DNA from 2 places in the Geodermatophilus sp. SYSU D00079 genome. Region 1 is predicted to be linked to the other one. Evidence: riboswitches for the same ligand, from Rfam matches in the RefSeq annotation. Region 1 holds a riboswitch; the other holds the start of a gene.
The links. A riboswitch is a leader RNA that binds a small molecule or an ion and turns the genes downstream of it on or off. The one in region 1 is predicted to bind thiamine pyrophosphate.
Positions count from the first base shown of each region.

Region 2: it holds a riboswitch for thiamine pyrophosphate, as region 1 does, so the genes downstream of both, ACI79E_RS11265 (ECF transporter S component) here and thiM (hydroxyethylthiazole kinase) in region 1, are expected to answer to the same signal.

Region 1 covers NZ_JBJGZS010000022.1:28,129-35,786, reverse strand. Annotated here, with positions in the region: gene ACI79E_RS16705 (class I SAM-dependent methyltransferase) at 1-152, opposite strand, end outside; gene ACI79E_RS16700 (hypothetical protein) at 278-547, shown strand; gene ACI79E_RS16695 (DNA polymerase IV) at 513-1,883, opposite strand; gene thiD (bifunctional hydroxymethylpyrimidine kinase/phosphomethylpyrimidine kinase) at 2,042-2,872, opposite strand; gene thiE (thiamine phosphate synthase) at 2,869-3,540, opposite strand; gene thiM (hydroxyethylthiazole kinase) at 3,537-4,334, opposite strand; TPP riboswitch at 4,327-4,420, opposite strand; TPP riboswitch at 4,472-4,581, shown strand; gene ACI79E_RS16675 (alcohol dehydrogenase catalytic domain-containing protein) at 4,574-5,587, shown strand; gene ACI79E_RS16670 (DUF4386 domain-containing protein) at 5,598-6,317, opposite strand; gene ACI79E_RS16665 (TetR/AcrR family transcriptional regulator) at 6,419-7,147, shown strand; gene ACI79E_RS16660 (helicase) at 7,153-7,658, opposite strand, start outside.
Region 2 covers NZ_JBJGZS010000011.1:43,553-51,210, forward strand. Annotated here, with positions in the region: gene ACI79E_RS11250 (aminotransferase class I/II-fold pyridoxal phosphate-dependent enzyme) at 1-792, shown strand, start outside; gene ACI79E_RS11255 (Mut7-C RNAse domain-containing protein) at 796-1,512, shown strand; gene ACI79E_RS11260 (Nramp family divalent metal transporter) at 1,620-2,912, shown strand; TPP riboswitch at 3,078-3,181, shown strand; gene ACI79E_RS11265 (ECF transporter S component) at 3,149-3,796, shown strand; gene ACI79E_RS11270 (ABC transporter ATP-binding protein) at 3,868-5,214, shown strand; gene ACI79E_RS11275 (energy-coupling factor transporter transmembrane component T) at 5,211-5,978, shown strand; gene ACI79E_RS11280 (DUF1697 domain-containing protein) at 6,015-6,548, shown strand; gene ACI79E_RS11285 (ATP-binding protein) at 6,671-7,093, shown strand; gene ACI79E_RS11290 (SpoIIE family protein phosphatase) at 7,136-7,658, opposite strand, start outside.

The DNA of each region.
Region 1 (7,658 bases):
CGGGAGCGGCGCGGCAGCATCGCGTCCACCAGCCGCGCCTCACCGCCGAGGTCGGCGCCCTGCGCGGCCATGGTGCGGAAGCGCTGGACGTACGCGGCGGAGTGCCCGGGGTCGTCCTGCGTCATCTGCACCCACGCGCTCTGGTCGACCATGCGGCCCATGATCGCGCCCGACCCCGACGGAACTGCCACCCGGCTCCCAGCCGACGCCCAGCCGGGCGGGCGAGGCTCGGACCGCGGGCAGCCCACGAGGGGCCGCCGGACGACGGGAGGCGGACGTGACCACGACCAGCACCGAGCGCAGGATCCGGCGGCGGATGCGCACCCGCACCCTCACCCCGCCCACGGACGACGTCCTGCCGGCCGACCGGGCCGTCGACGTGGCCGCCGCCGCGCTGGGTCAGCACCCCGGCGCCGTGGTGGACCGCGTCGAGGTCGACGCCCACGGCCTCTACGCGGTGCGGCTGCTGACCACCTGGGGCGAGGAGGTCGTCGTCCAGGTCGACTCCGACCTCACGGTGCTGGGCTGGCTGGCGGTCCCCCGCTGACCCGCCAGTCCGGTGGGTCGGCGGGCTGCAGGGCGGGGTCGTCGGCGGCCAGCGTGCGCACCGGCCCGGGCGGCGTCCCGGGGCCCTCGAAGCGCACCGTGACCCGCCCCAGCCCCCGGCCCCACACCCAGCCGGCGCCCAGGTCGTCGTGCCGGACGTCCTGCCCCGGCCACCACCGCCGCTCGGCGGGCAGCGGGGCCTCGGCTTCCTCGGGGACCTCCTCGGCGGGCAGCAGGTCCTCCTCGGCCGGCGCGTCGTCGTCGGTCGCGAACAGGTCGCCCTGCGCGTAGGGCGACAGCCCCGAGACGCCGACGCCGAGCAACCGCAACCCCCCGGCGGTGCCGGCCTCGGTGAGCAGCCGTCGGGCGATCGAGGCGATCACCCGCGGGTCGTCCGTCGGCTGCGGCAGCGTCTGCGAGCGGGTGAGCGTGGTGAAGTCGTAGCGGCGCAGCTTGAGCGTCACCGTCCGGCCGGAGAGGTCGGCGTCGCGCAGCCGGGCGGCCACCCGCGCCGCCATCGTGTCGATCTCGCGGGTGAGGACGGCGACGTCGGTGAGGTCCCGCTCGAAGGTCGACTCCTGGGACACCGACTTCGCGCCGCGCTCGGCCACCACCGGCCGGTCGTCCTCGGCGCGGGCCAGCGCGTACAGCCCGGCGCCGTGCGCCCGGCCGGTCAGGGCGACCAGGTCGGGCAGCGACCGGGCGGCGAGGTCGGCGACGGTCTTCACGCCGATCTGGTGCAGCCGCTCGGCGGTGGCCGGCCCGACGCCGCCGAGCCGGGTCACCGGCAGCGGGTGCAGCACGTCCAGCTCCGACCCCGGGGGGACGACGACCAGCCCGTCGGGCTTGTCGAGGTCGGAGGCGATCTTGGCCATGAGCTTCGACGACCCGATGCCCACCGACCCGGTCACCCCGCCGGTCGCCGCGGTGATCCGCTCCTTGAGCTCGCGGGCCAGTTCCGTCACACCGTCCACCGACAGGTCGTGGCGGGGACCGGCCGCGAGGTCGACGTAGGCCTCGTCGATCGACACCGGCTCCACCAGTGGGGAGAGCTCGCGCAGCAGCTCCATGACGACGTCGGAGGTGCGCCGGTAGGCGGCGAACCGGCCGCCGAGGAACGCCGTCCCCGACGGGCAGCGCCGCCGGGCCTCCGCGGTGGACATCGCCGAGCGCGCCCCGTAGGCCCGCGCCTCGTAGGACGCCGTCGCCACCACACCGCGGCCGCCGACCCCGCCCACGACCACCGGTCGCCCGCGCAGCGACGGCTTGTCCCGCTGCTCGACGGCGGCGAAGAAGGCGTCGAGGTCCAGGTGGAGGATGCTCGCCTCCCGCCGCACGCCCCACCTCCTCGCTGTCGCCGGCCCTGCCCCCATCGTCGCCGGTCCTCCGACCGGGTGACGTGGACGCCCCCGAGCGCGCCGCGGCGCAGTCGATCATCGGTTCCCTGCGCGAGGACGCGCCCGCTGCGGCGTGTCGGCGAGCAGCGGTCCCGTGGTCACCCGCCCGTGGGGCCCCAGATGCCGGCGAAGTGGTGCACCGGCCCCGCGCCGGAGCCGATGCCCAGCGCGGTGCCGGCGGCCAGCGCGGCCTGCAGGTAGTCCCGGGCCCGTTCCACCAGGGGCAGCCAGTCGTCGGCCCCCTGCGCGGCGGCGAGGGCGGCCAGCGCGGAGGACAGCGTGCAGCCGGTGCCGTGGGTGGCCGTCGTCGTCACCCGCGGCCGCCGGGTGGGCGTGGCGCCGGCCGCGGTGACCAGGACGTCGACGCTCTCCTCCCCGCCGAGGTGGCCGCCCTTGAGCAGCACCGCCCGCGGCCCGAGCGCCAGCAGCGCCTCCCCCTGGGCGACCAGCCCGTCGACGTCGGTCGCGGGCGCGGTGTCCAGGAGCGCCGCCGCCTCGGGCACGTTGGGGGTGACCAGGTCGGCGAGCGGCAGCAGGGTGGTGCGGACGGCGTCCACGGCGGTCTCGTCGATCAGCCGGTGGCCGCTGGTCGACACCATCACCGGGTCGCAGACCACCGGGCCGGCGGGTCGGGCGGCCAGGACGCCGGCCACCGCGGCCACCACCTCGGCCGTCCCGAGCATGCCGAGCTTGGTGGCGGCCACGGGGACGTCGTCGAGCAGCGTGTCCAGCTGCTGGGCGACGAACTCCGCGGGCACCGGGTGCACACCGGTCACACCGCGGGTGTTCTGCGCGGTGAGGGCGGTCAGCACCGCCGTCCCGTAGGCCCCGAGCGCGCTGAAGGTCTTGAGGTCGGCCTGGATGCCGGCGCCGCCGCTGGGGTCGCTGCCGGCCACGGTGAGCGCGACCGGCACGCGCGGCGCGGTCACCGGTGCGCCTCCGCGGGACGGCCGGCGGCGATCCCGGCGCGCAGGGCGCGGGCCGCCGCCCCGGGGTCGGCCGCGGCGCAGATCGCCGACACCACGCAGAGGCCGTCCACGCCGGTGCGCGCCACCCGGGTCGCCCGGCCGGCGTCGATGCCGCCGATCGCCACCGCGGTCAGGCCCCCGGCGCGGGCCGCGGCCGCCAGCGCGGCGGTGCCCTCGAGACCCAGCCCGGGAGCGGCGTCCGGTTTCGTGGGGGTGGCCCACACCGGGCTCAGGCCGACGACGTCGACGGTGCCGGCCGGCAGGGCCAGCACCGCGTCGAGCTCGGCCGCCGAGGAGACGCTCACCCCGAGCAGCCGGTCCGGCCCGAGCAGTGCGCGGGCCTCCTCCGGCGGCAGGTCGTCCTGGCCCACGTGCGCGCCGTCGGCGCCGGCGACCGCGGCGACGTCCACCGCGTCGTTGACCACGACGGCCACGTCCGGGCGGTCGGCCAGCGCCGCCTGCACCGCCCGGGTGAGCGCCAGCAGCTCCCGGCGGGTCGCGGTCTTGTCGCGCACCTGGACGGCGGTGACCCCGCCGGCCACCGCGGCGCGGACCACGTCGGCGACCGGCCGGGGAGCGCACAGCGCGGTGTCGGTCACCAGGTAGAGGGTTGGGTCGAAGGGGGTCACCGGTGTTCCCGGACGTCGGCGCCGGCCAGCGAGTCGCCGTCGAGGGCGTCCAGCGCGTCCAGCCAGGCCGGGGTGAACGTGCCCGGGCCGTCGGCGAGGTCGGCGGCGACCTCGGCGGCCAGCGCCACGTGGGCGTGCGCGGCGACGGTGCCGGCGAGGGCGTCCCCGGTGGCGGCGACGTAGGCGGCCACCAGCGCGCCCAGGGCACAGCCGGCGCCGGTCGTGCGGGTCAGCAGCTCCGACCCGCCCCCCACGCGGACCGTCCGCCGTCCGTCGGTGACCAGGTCGACCGCGCCGCTGACGGCCACCACCCCACCGGTGCGGCGGGCCAGGTCGGCCGCGGCCGGGGCCGCGGCGTCTGCGCCGGCCGTGCTGTCCACCCCGCGGCCGCCGCCGCCCGCGCCGGCCAGCGCCATCACCTCCGAGGCGTTGCCCCGGACCACCGTGGGCCGCAGCCCGACCAGCTCGGTGGCCAGCCCGGTGCGGAAGGCCAGCCCGCCGACGGCCACCGGGTCGAGGACCCACGGCGTGCCGGCGGCGCCCGCCGACCGGGCCGCCAGGCGCATCGCCTCGGCGGTGCGGGCGTTCACCGTGCCCACGTTGACCAGCACGGCGGAGGCGACGGCGGCGAAGTCGGCGGCCTCCTCCGGGGCGTCGACCATGGCCGGTGCCGCGCCGGCGGCCAGCAGGGCGTTCGCGGTGAGCGTCTGCACGACCGTGTTGGTCAGGCAGTGCACCAGGGGGGTGGTGGCGCGCAGGGCCGCCCGGGCCGCGCGCAGGTCGTCGGCATCCACGCCGTGACATCCCTTCGCCAGTACGAACTGGAGCAGGTTCGACGGGTGTGCTCTCAGCCCCCGCAGGGACACCCCGTGTCACTTCTGCCGCCGAACCTAACAGCCGGACGGCCGGCGGGGGTCGGCGCGCTAACCTGCGCCCGTACCGCGGGAGCCCGCCCGAGTGGGCTGAGAGGGCGGCTGGGGCCGCCGACCGTTCGAACCTGTCCGGGTCATGCCGGCGTAGGGATGGAGTCCACATGCGTGCCGTGCGGTTCCACGGGGCCGGGGAGCCCCTCGTGCTGGAGGACGTCGACCGGCCGGTCCCGGGGCCGGCCGAGGTGCTGCTGGACGTCGCCGCCGCCGGCGTGTGCGGGACGGAGCTGCACTTCCTCGACGGGCTGCTCACGCCCGCGCGGACGCCGATCACCCTCGGCCATGAGGTCGCCGGCGTGGTCGTCGAGGTCGGGGACGATGTCAGCGGGATCGCCGTGGGCGACCGGGTGGCGGTGCACTACCAGCACGCCTGCGGCCGGTGCCGGTGGTGTCGTGCCGGCGAGGACCACCTGTGCGACGAGCCGCTCGGGTTCCTCGCCTTCGCCACGGACGGCGGTTTCGCCGAACAGCTGGTCGTCCCGGCCTCGGCCACGGTGCCGGTGCCGGACGGCGTCGACCTCCCCACCGCTGCCACGCTGTGCTGCAGCGGGACGACGGCGCTGCACGCGGTCGACGTCTCCGGCGTCACCCCGGGCCAGGACGCCGTCGTCTACGGCGTGGGTGGGGTGGGCCTGACCCTGGTACAGGTGCTGCGGGAGGCCGGCGTCCGGGTGATCGCCGTCGCCCGCTCCGCGCAGCGGCTGGCGCTGGCCACGGAGCTGGGCGCGGAGGTGACCGTGGACGCGTCGCGACAGGACGTGGCAGCGGCCGTGCGGAGGGCGACCGGCGGGCGCGGCGCCGACGTCGTCTTCGAGCTGGTGGGCACCCGCGAGACCGGCGCGGCCGCGCTGGCCGCGCTCGGCAAGCGGGGGACGCTGGTCTACGTCGGCTACAGCTTCGACCGGGTCGAGATCACGCCCCTGGCGATGGTGGTCCCGGAGCAGCGGATCGTCACCTCGGTGGGCAACCGTCGCGCCGAGCTCGTCGACGCCCTCGACCTCGCCGCGCGTGGCCGCCTGGTGGCCACGGTCACCACGCACCCGCTCGCGGAGGCCGCCCGGGTGCTCGGGGACCTCCGCGCCGGCCGGGTCGTGGGCCGTGCGGTGCTCGTGCCCTGACCTGGGCGGTTCAGGCGGGGACGGTCACCGCGGGGCGCGCGACCGGGACGGCCGGGCGGGGTGCGGGCCGGAACCCCCGGGTGATCAGGACGACGGCGAGGCTCATCTCCCAGGCGGTCACGGGCAGCGCGGCGGCCATGCCCCACACGGAGACCTGGTCGTAGAGGCCGAACAGGATCGCGGTCGACGACGCGAACACGACCGGGCCGCCCACCAGGCCGAGGACGGCGATCCAGCGCGGCACGAGCCGGGACCGGTACACCAGGACGGCGAGCAGCAGGCTGTTGACGCCGATGACGAGGCCCGGGCCCAGCAGGAACGTCCAGTCGTGCAGGGCCACGAGTGACTCCGCGACGGCGGCCAGCGTCCCGTCGTCCGTGCCCCCGCCGTCCGCGGCGTTCCGGCGCAGCGTGACGATCGACAGGACGCTGACGATGCCGACGACGATGACCGCGGCCTCCAGCAGGCGGCCGCAGACGTAGCCCAGCGCGATGCCCTCCCCGTGCTCCCGGACGACGGGGTACAGGGTCACCGCCGTGCCGATGCACGAGGCGGCGAGCACGACCTCCAGGAAGCCGCCCCACAGCACGCGGGTGTCGGCGCCGGCGCCGAGCACGTAGTCCGGGTCGCCCAGCGCCGGCTGGTAGAGCGCCAACGCGATGACCGCCGCCACCGCCGCGACGACGAAGAAGACCCCCGCGATGACCGCTGTCCTCCGGTGCGAGTGCATGACCAGCTCCCTCCCTCTGCAGGTGTACGGCGTACACCCATGGCGCCGACGGTAGGTGTACGACGTACACTCGTCAAGGGTCCGTCGATCGGAGGGGTGGGATGGCCCAGCAGGTGGACGGCGCGCGGCGTGTCCCGCTCAGCCGGGAACGGGTGCTGCGCGCCGCCGTGCGGCTCGCCGACGAGGCGGGCATCGACGCGGTCAGCATGCGGCGGCTCGCCCAGGAGCTGGGGGTCGTGCCGATGGCCCTGTACAAGCACGTCGCGAACAAGGACGAGCTGCTCGACGGCATGGTCGACGCCGTCATCGGCGAGTTCGATGCGCCCGACCCGTCCTTGGACTGGCGGACGGCGGTGCGCGAGCGGGTGCTGTCCGCGCGGCGCGCGGTGCTGCGGCACCCGTGGGCGCGGCAGGCGATCGAGTCCCGGACCCACCGGACGCCCGCCGTCCTCGGCTACATGGACGCCGTCACCGGCACCTTCCGGTCCGGGGGCTTCTCCGCCGACCTGACCCACCACGTGATGCACGCGCTGGGCAACCGCATCTGGGGCTTCAGCCCGGAGCTGTTCGAGGAGGCGCGGGATGCCGGCGCCCCGGCGCCGAGCCCCGAGGAGCAGGCGGCCATGGCGGCGGAGTTCGCGCAGCGGTACCCGCACGTCCTGGAGATCGCCGTGGCCGCCACCGACGGTGACCTGTCCGGCGTCGGGGCGGGCTGCGACGAGCAGTTCGAGTTCGAGTTCGCCCTCGACCTGCTCCTGGACGGGTTCGACCGGCTCCGCGAGCAGGGCTGGACCTCGCGCGGGGCGCGGTCGGCCCGCACCCCGCGCTGAGTCGCTCAGGCGTCGGTGAGCGCGGTCGCCGGCAGCCAGTCGGCGTCGAGCAGCTCGGCGATCTCCTGCAGGGACGACGTGTCCGCGCCGGCGGTCGACCCGCTGACCGCCAGCCGCTCCACCATCACCCGGGCGACCTGCTCCTCCACGGTGTCCTCGGCGAAGGCCACCCGCCACGGGGAGACCTGGCCGTCGCGGTGGGTGCGGCCGGTGACCTGCCGGGCCTGGATGCCGGAGAACCGCGGCTGGTGGAACAGCCCGACCCGCGGGGGAGCCGAGGCGGCCGAGCCGTCCGGCAGCAGCTCGCCGGCGTGCAGGCTGATCGAAGCGGTCACGGTGAACACGCACACCGGTGCGGCGCCGGTCTGGAAGCGCAGCCGCTCGGCCTCGACGTCGAACCGGTCGCGGCCGTAGATGGCGGCGACGGCGACCCCGGAGTCCAGCAGGGCCTCGCGGATCGGGTCGGCCGCCGTCTCCACGAACTCCACCGACACCGCGACCTGCCGCTCGG
Region 2 (7,658 bases), on a different contig from region 1:
AGCGTGCACAAGATGGGTGCGGCGATCGAGCAGAGCTCGGTGTTCCACCTCAAGGGCTCGCGCGTGGACCCGGAGGTGCTCGAGCAGCGGGAGGACCTGCTGGGCACCACGAGCTCCTCGTCGCTGGTCTACCTCACCCTCGACGGGTGGCGGCGGCACATGGTCGAGCAGGGCGAGCAGCTGCTGGGGACGGCGATCGAGCGGGCCGGGCGGATCCGGGCGGAGCTGGCCGCGCTGCCCGGCCTGGCGGTCATGGGCCGGGAGGTGATCGGCACCGGCGGCGCCTTCGACGTCGACCCGCTGGCGATCACCGTCGACGTCCGGGGTCTGGGCATCACCGGCTTCCAGGCCGGTGACTGGCTGCGCGCCGCCTGCCACGTGGACGTCGGGTCGGCGGACACCCTGCGGATCAACGTCCGCATCACCCACGCCGACGACGACGAGACGGAGAAGGCGCTGCTGGACGCGATGCGGGCCCTGGTGGAGGGTGCCGCGTCGATGGAGCGCCCGCCGCGGGTGGACCTCCCCTCGCCGCAGGGCCTCGAGCTGGAGCAGGTCATGACGCCCCGGGAGGCGTTCTTCGCCCGCGTGGAACAGGTGCCCGCGGCCCAGGCGGTCGGGCGGGTGGCCGCCGAGCTGGTCAGCCCCTACCCGCCGGGCGTGCCGGTGCTGGCGCCCGGCGAGCGGATCACCCAGGAGGCCGTCGACTACCTGACCAGCGGCGTGCAGGCGGGGATGCTGGTCCCGGACGCCGCGGACCCGTCGATGGAGACCCTCCGCGTCGTCGCGTGAGTCGTGGCCGTCGTCGTCCGGGTGCCGCCGGAGCTGGCCTTCCTCCTCCGCCCGCGGGACCGCCCGTCCCGCGAGCGGCGGCTGGCCTTCGACCCCGACGCCACGCTCGGGCACGTGCTGCGGGCCGCCGGCGTCCCGCCGACGGAGGTGGGCGGGGTGCGGCTGGACGGCGTCCCCGCCGGCCCGGAGGCCCGCGTGCACCGGGACGGCGTGGTCGACGTCGTCCCCCTGCCCCGGCCCCAGCCCGCACCGCCGGGCGGCTTCCTCCTCGACGTCGGGCTGGGGGCGCTGGCCCGGCGGCTGCGGCTGCTCGGGGTCGACGCGGCCTGGTCCAACGACGCCGACGACCCGGAGCTGGTCGAGCGCGCGAACGCCGAGGAGCGCGCCCTGCTCACCCAGGACCGCGGGCTGCTCATGCGCCAGGCCCTGGTCCGGGGCGCGCTGGTGCGCGGCAGCCGGCCCGACGACCAGCTGGCCGACGTCCTCGACCGGTTCGCCCCCCTGCTGGCCCCGCTGACCCGCTGCACCGCCTGCGGCGCGCCGCTGGCGCCGGTGGCCAAGGCGGCGGTCGCCGACCGCCTGCCGCCGGGCACCCGCCGCAGCTACGACGCGTTCTCCCGCTGCCCGGCGTGCGACCGGGTCTACTGGCACGGCGCGCACGCCCGCCGGATCGGGGCGCTCGTCGCCGCGGCGGAGCGGCGGGACCACGGCACCGCGTAGGACAGCCTCACCTCGGCCCCCGGGGGCCACACGTTGGCCCCGGCGTGTCAGCGGGCGCGGGCACAGCGAGGAGTGCCCATCCACCGTCGCACCGCTGCGAGGCCGCCGTGTACCTGTCGAAGACCGAGGCCGCAGTCCTCCCGACCACCCTGGTCGGCTCGCCCGAACGGAGGCCGGCACCGGGCAGCCGCCGCCGGATCTGGCCCCTGCTGGGGCCGGCGTTCGTGGCCGCGGTGGCCTACGTGGACCCGGGCAACTTCGCGACCAACTTCTCCGGCGGCGCCTCCTTCGGCTACACGCTGCTGTGGGTCATCGTCGCGGCGAACCTCATGGCGATGCTCATCCAGTCGCTGACCGCCAAGCTCGGGCTGGCGACCGGGCGCGACCTGGCCACCCTGTGCCGGGAGAACCTGCCCCGCCCGGTCACCAAGGGGCTGTGGGTGCAGGCCGAGGCGGTGGCCATCGCCACCGACCTGGCCGAGATCGTCGGCGGCGCGGTGGCGCTGAACCTGCTGTTCGGGGTGCCGCTGCCGATCGGCGGGGTCATCACCGCCGTGGTCGCGTTCGTGCTGCTGGCCGCGCAGTCCCGCGGGCACCGGCCCTTCGAGCGGGTCATCGCCGGGCTGCTGCTGGTCATCGGCCTGGGCTTCGGTTACACGCTGGTCAGCTCCGGCGTCGACGCCGGCGGGGTCGCCTCGGGCATGGTGCCGTCGTTCTCCGGGTCGGAGAGCCTGCTGCTGGCCACCGGCATCCTGGGCGCCACGGTCATGCCGCACGTCATCTACGTGCACTCCGCGCTCACCCCGGGCCGCTACGGCGACGTCGTCACCGCCGGGCGCACCGAGAGCGGCCGGCGCCGGCTGCTCAAGGCCCAGCGGATCGACGTCCTGGTGGCCATGGGCCTGGCCGGGCTGGTCAACGCCGCGATGCTGGTCATCGCCGCGCAGCTGTTCACCGCCGACGACGGCATCGAGTCGCTGGAGAGCGTGCACGCCGGGCTCGGCGACCAGCTGGGCACCGGGGCGGCGCTGGCCTTCGCCGTCGCGCTGCTGGCGTCGGGGTTCGCCTCCTCCTCGGTCGGCACCCACGCCGGGCAGGTGGTCATGGCGGGGTTCCTGCGCCGCCACATCCCGGTGCTGGCCCGCCGGCTGATCACCCTGGCCCCGGCGCTGGCGGTGCTCGTGCTGGGCGGGGACCCGACGACCGCGCTGGTCTGGTCGCAGGTCGTGCTCTCCTTCGGCATCCCCTTCGCCCTCGTCCCGCTGCTGTGGCTGACCTCCCGCCGCTCGGTCATGGGCAACTGGGTGAACCGGCCGGTCACCACGATCGCCGGCGCGGTCGTGGCCGCGCTGATCATCGGCCTCAACGGGCACCTGCTCCTGGGCTTCGTCCTCGGCTGAGGCGGCCCCTCCCCCTCTGGCGAGATCCCGCGATCTCGCACGTCCCGGAGCCCCGGGGCGTGCGAGATCGCGGGATCTCGCCGTCGTGGGGGCCGCGCCGGAGCCGGCGGGGGAGCGGCCGGACGGCGGCACCGGCGCAGCGGTCTAGGCTGGGCGGCACAACCGAACACACAGCAGGGGAGCGCCTCGGCGCTGAGAGTGCGGGATCCCGCAGACCCTCGAACCTGATCCGGGTCATGCCGGCGCAGGGAGTCTGGAGGAAGAACATGGCCGAGCAGGCCGTCCGTCCGTCGTCGGCTGCGCCCACCCGGGGCCGCCCCGGCCGCTGGCGCACCGTCGACATCGTCGTCACCGCCGTCCTCGGCGTCGCCTTCGGCGTCGTCTTCTGGGCCTGGGGCCTGCTGTGGGCCGGCACCGGGACGGCGTTCGCCGCCTTCCCGCCCGGGCAGGCCTTCATGTACGGCGTCTGGCTGGTGCCGGCGGTGCTCGCGCCGCTGGTGGTCCGCAAGCCCGGCGCCGGTCTGTTCGCCGAGCTGGTCGCGGCGGTGGTCTCCGCGCTGCTCGGCTCCGCCTGGGGGACGACGACGATCGTCTACGGCATCCTGCAGGGCCTGGCCGGTGAGGCCGGGTTCGCCGCGTTCCGGTACCGCTGGTTCGGCTGGGTGCCCGCGCTGCTGTCGGCGGTGCTGGCCGGGGCGATGGCCGCCGTCCTCGACCTCTTCTACTACTACCCCGACTGGACCGCGGGCTGGAAGACGACCTACGTCGGCCTCGTCGTGGCCGGCACCGCGGTCGTCGCCGGCGTGGGCAGCGTGCTGCTGACCCGGGCGCTGGCGGCCAGCGGCGCGCTGTCGTCGTTCGCCTCCGGCCGCACCCGGCACTGAACGGCACCGGCCCGGCCGCCGTCGCGCTGGCCGGGTGGGGGTTCCGGCACGCCACCCGCCGCGCGTGGGCCGTGCGCGACGTCGACCTGCGGATCGAGCCGGGTGAGCGAGTGCTGCTCACCGGCGCCTCGGGGTCGGGCAAGTCCACGCTGCTGCGCGCCCTGGGCGGGCTGCTGGACCCCGAGAGCGGCGACGCCGTCGGCGTGCTCACCGTCGACGGCGTCCCGCCGGACCGGAGGCGGCAGCGGGTCGGCATGGTCTTCCAGGACCCCGACGCGCAGCTGGTCATGACCCGCGCCGGGGACGACGTCGCCTTCGGGCTGGAGAACGCCGGCGCGCCGCCCGCGGTGATCTGGCCGGCCGTCGACGCGGCGCTGGACGCGGTCGGCTTCGACCTCGGCCGCGACCGGCCGACCGGGGCGCTGTCCGGCGGGCAGAAGCAGCGGCTGGTGCTGGCCGGTGCCCTCGCCCCGCGGCCGGGGCTGCTGCTGCTGGACGAGCCGACCGCCCAGCTGGACCCCGCCGGCGCCGAACTGGTCCGCGGCGCGGTCACCCGGGCCGTCGCCGGCCGCGGCGCCACGCTGGTCGTCGTCGACCACGACATCGAGGGCTGGCTGCCGCTGGTCGACCGGGTCGTGGAGCTGCTCCCGAGCGGTGGCGCCGTCGAGCACGGGGCCGGGTGGACGCCGGCGCCGCTGCGCTTCCCCGACCGCTGCCCGCACCCGCCCGGCGAGCCGCTGCTCACCGCCGCCGCCGCCGGGTACACCCACCGCGGGTCCGCCGTCCCCGCGCTGCCGCCGACCGACGCCGTCCTCCGCGCCGGCCGGACGCTGGCGGTGACCGGCCCCAACGGCACCGGCAAGTCCACGCTGGCGCTGCTGCTGGCCGGGTTGCGCGCGCCCACCACCGGGCAGGTCACCGCCGCGCCGGCGCTCACCGCGGGCCTGCGCCGTCCCGGCCGGCCGCCGTCGCGCTGGCCGGCGGCGGAGCTGGTGGAACGGATCGGGACGGTGTTCCAGCACCCGGAGCACCAGTTCCTCACCGGCCGGGTCCGCGACGAGCTGTCGCTGGGGCCGCTGCGGTCCGGGGCCGGCGCCGCGCAGGCCCACGCCACCGCCGAGGAGTTGCTCGAGCGGCTCGGCCTGGCCCCGCTGGCCGAGGCCAACCCGTTCACCCTCTCCGGCGGCCAGCAGCGGCGGCTGTCGGTCGCCACGGCGCTGGCCACCCGCCCGCGGGTGCTGGTCCTCGACGAGCCGACCTTCGGGCAGGACCGCGACACCTGGGCCGGGCTGGTCGCGCTGCTCGCCGAGCAGCAGGACGGCGAGCGGGCGCTGTGCCTGGTCACCCACGACGCCGCGGTCGTCGCCGCGCTGGCCGACGACGTCCTCCCCCTCGGCGCACCGGTGGCCGTGCCGTGACCGCCCCGCTCGCGCTCGGCCCGGCCCGTCCCGTCCCGCTGTCGGCGGTCAACCCGGTGGCCCAGCTCTCCGCCATCGCCCTGGTGACGGCGGTGCTGCTGGTCAGCGGCGACCTGGTGACCCCGGCGGTCCTGCTCGCCGCGGAGCTCGCGCTGCTGCCCGCCGCCGGGCTCACCCGTCCCCGCGAGGTGCTGCGGCGCACCTGGCCGCTGCTGCTGAGCGCGGCCGGCGTGGCGTGGGTCAACGTCGCCTTTGGGGCGCTGGACGGCGCGGCCGCGTGGCTCAGCGGCGCCACCTGGGGGCTGCGGGTGGTGGCGCTGGCGCTGCCCGGGGTGCTGCTCGTGGCCTCGACCGACCCGGTGCGGCTGGCCGACGCGCTCACCGTGCACTGGCGGGTGTCCACCCGGTTCGCCTACGGCGCGCTGGCCGCGCTGCGGCTGGTGCCGCTGCTGGCCGCGGAGTGGGAGACCATCCGCTCGGCCCGCCGCGCCCGCGGCGTGGCCGCCGGCGCGAACCCGGTCGCCGCGGCCCGGCTGTTCGCCGGCACCGCCTTCGCTCTGCTGGTGGCCGCGCTGCGCCGCGGCACCCGGCTGGCCACCGCCATGGACGCCCGGGGTTTCGACTCCGGCGTGCGGCGCACCAACGCCCGCGGGTCGGTGCTGCGGCGCAGCGACGGCTGGTTCGTCGCCGCCGCGGCCGCGGTCTGCGTCGCGGCGGTCGTCACCAGCGTGGCGCTCGGCACGTGGGACCCGCTGCTCGGGTGACCGGCCCGGGCGTCCCGCGCCGCTACGGTCCCGGACGTGGGCACCCGCTACGTCGTCCTGCTGCGCGGCATCAACGTCGGCCGCGCCCGGCAGATCGGGATGGCCGACCTCCGCGAGGCCCTCACCGCCCGCGGCCACCGGGACGTCCGCACCCACCTGCGCAGCGGCAACGTCGTCCTGGACAGCTCCCTCGGCGAGGCCGAGCTGGTGGACGACGTCGCGGCGGCCGTGCGCGAGCGCTTCGGCGCCCCGGTGCCCGTCGTCGTCCGCACCGGGGCGGAGGTGGCCGCCCTCGTGGCCGCCGATCCGCTGGGCGACGTCGCGACCGACCCGGCCCGGTACCTCGTGACCTTCCTCCCGCGGGCCCCGGACCCCGAGCGGGTCGCGGCGCTGCCCCCGGCCGACGTCGGCGCGTACCGCGTGGTCGGCCGGGAGCTGTTCCTGTGGTTGCCCGACGGCGTCAGCGCCACCCCGCTGGGTGCCTGGCGGTGGGACGCCCTGCTCGGCGTCGAGGGCACGGGGCGGAACTGGAACACGGTCCGGAAGCTGGCCGAGATGGCCGCCGTGTGACACCGGTAACAGCCAGGTTTAACGGCACTCCACCGGGCGCATACGCAGGTGTTCGGCCCGCCAGCGGGACGGGCACCGCTACGCCCTCCGGGCGATGTCGAGCACGTGAGGGGACCGACGGCGTGACACGGGAGACGGCCGGGCCGGTGTGGCCGTCCGCGACCCCCCCGCCCGCCCGCGAGGCGCTGACCTGGGAACTCGCCGCCGTCGCGGAGCTCCCCGGCGTGCGCGCCGACCTGCGCCGGCACCTCAGAGACCCCGGGCTGGCCGACCTCCGCGACCGGCTGGTCCTGGCACTGGACGAGATGGCCTCCAACGCGCTCCGGCACGGTGGTGGCCAGGTGCGGGCCGCGGTGCGCACGACCGGCGACTGCTGGCTGATCGAGGTCTCCGACACCGCCGTCAGCACGCCCCCGTCCCCCGCGGTGGGCCGCGACCCGAGCGAGGGCGGGCTGGGCCTCTACCTGATCGCCGAGCTGGCCACGTCGCACGGCTGGTACACCGCCGCCGGCGCCAAGCACGTCTGGGCCGTCCTCGCGCCGTGACACCGCGGGCGCCCGCGACCGGGTGCCGCGCCGGGGTCCCCGCTAGTCCTGGGGGTGCAGGCGGATCGCCACGAGGGCGATGTCGTCCTGCAGCCCCGAGGGGCGCAGACGCTCGATGACGGCGTCGCAGAACTCCTCCAGCGGCAGGGCACCCAGCTCCTCCAGCGCCGTCCGCAGGCGGGCGATGCCGTCGTCCAGCGGCAGGTCCCGGCCCTCGACGAGGCCGTCGGTGTACAGCAGCACGGTCGCGCCCCGCCGGAAGGTCACCACGCTCTCGGTGCGCCGTGCGGACGGGTCCACGCCGAGCATGAGCTCCGGGCGGCCGGCCACGAGCTCCTCCACCCGCCCGTCGTCGTGCAGCAGCAGCGGCGGCGGGTGCCCGGCGTTGGACCAGCGCAGGCTGGTCAGGCCGGCCGCGCGCTGCTCCGGGGTCTGCTCGACGCGGGCGACGGCAGCGGTCGCCATCGTGGGCATGCCCAGCCCCTGGACGGCGGCGTCGAGGTCGCTGAGCACCTGGGCGGGTCCGATCCCCTGGCGGTAGGCGATGCCGCGCAGCAGCCCGCGC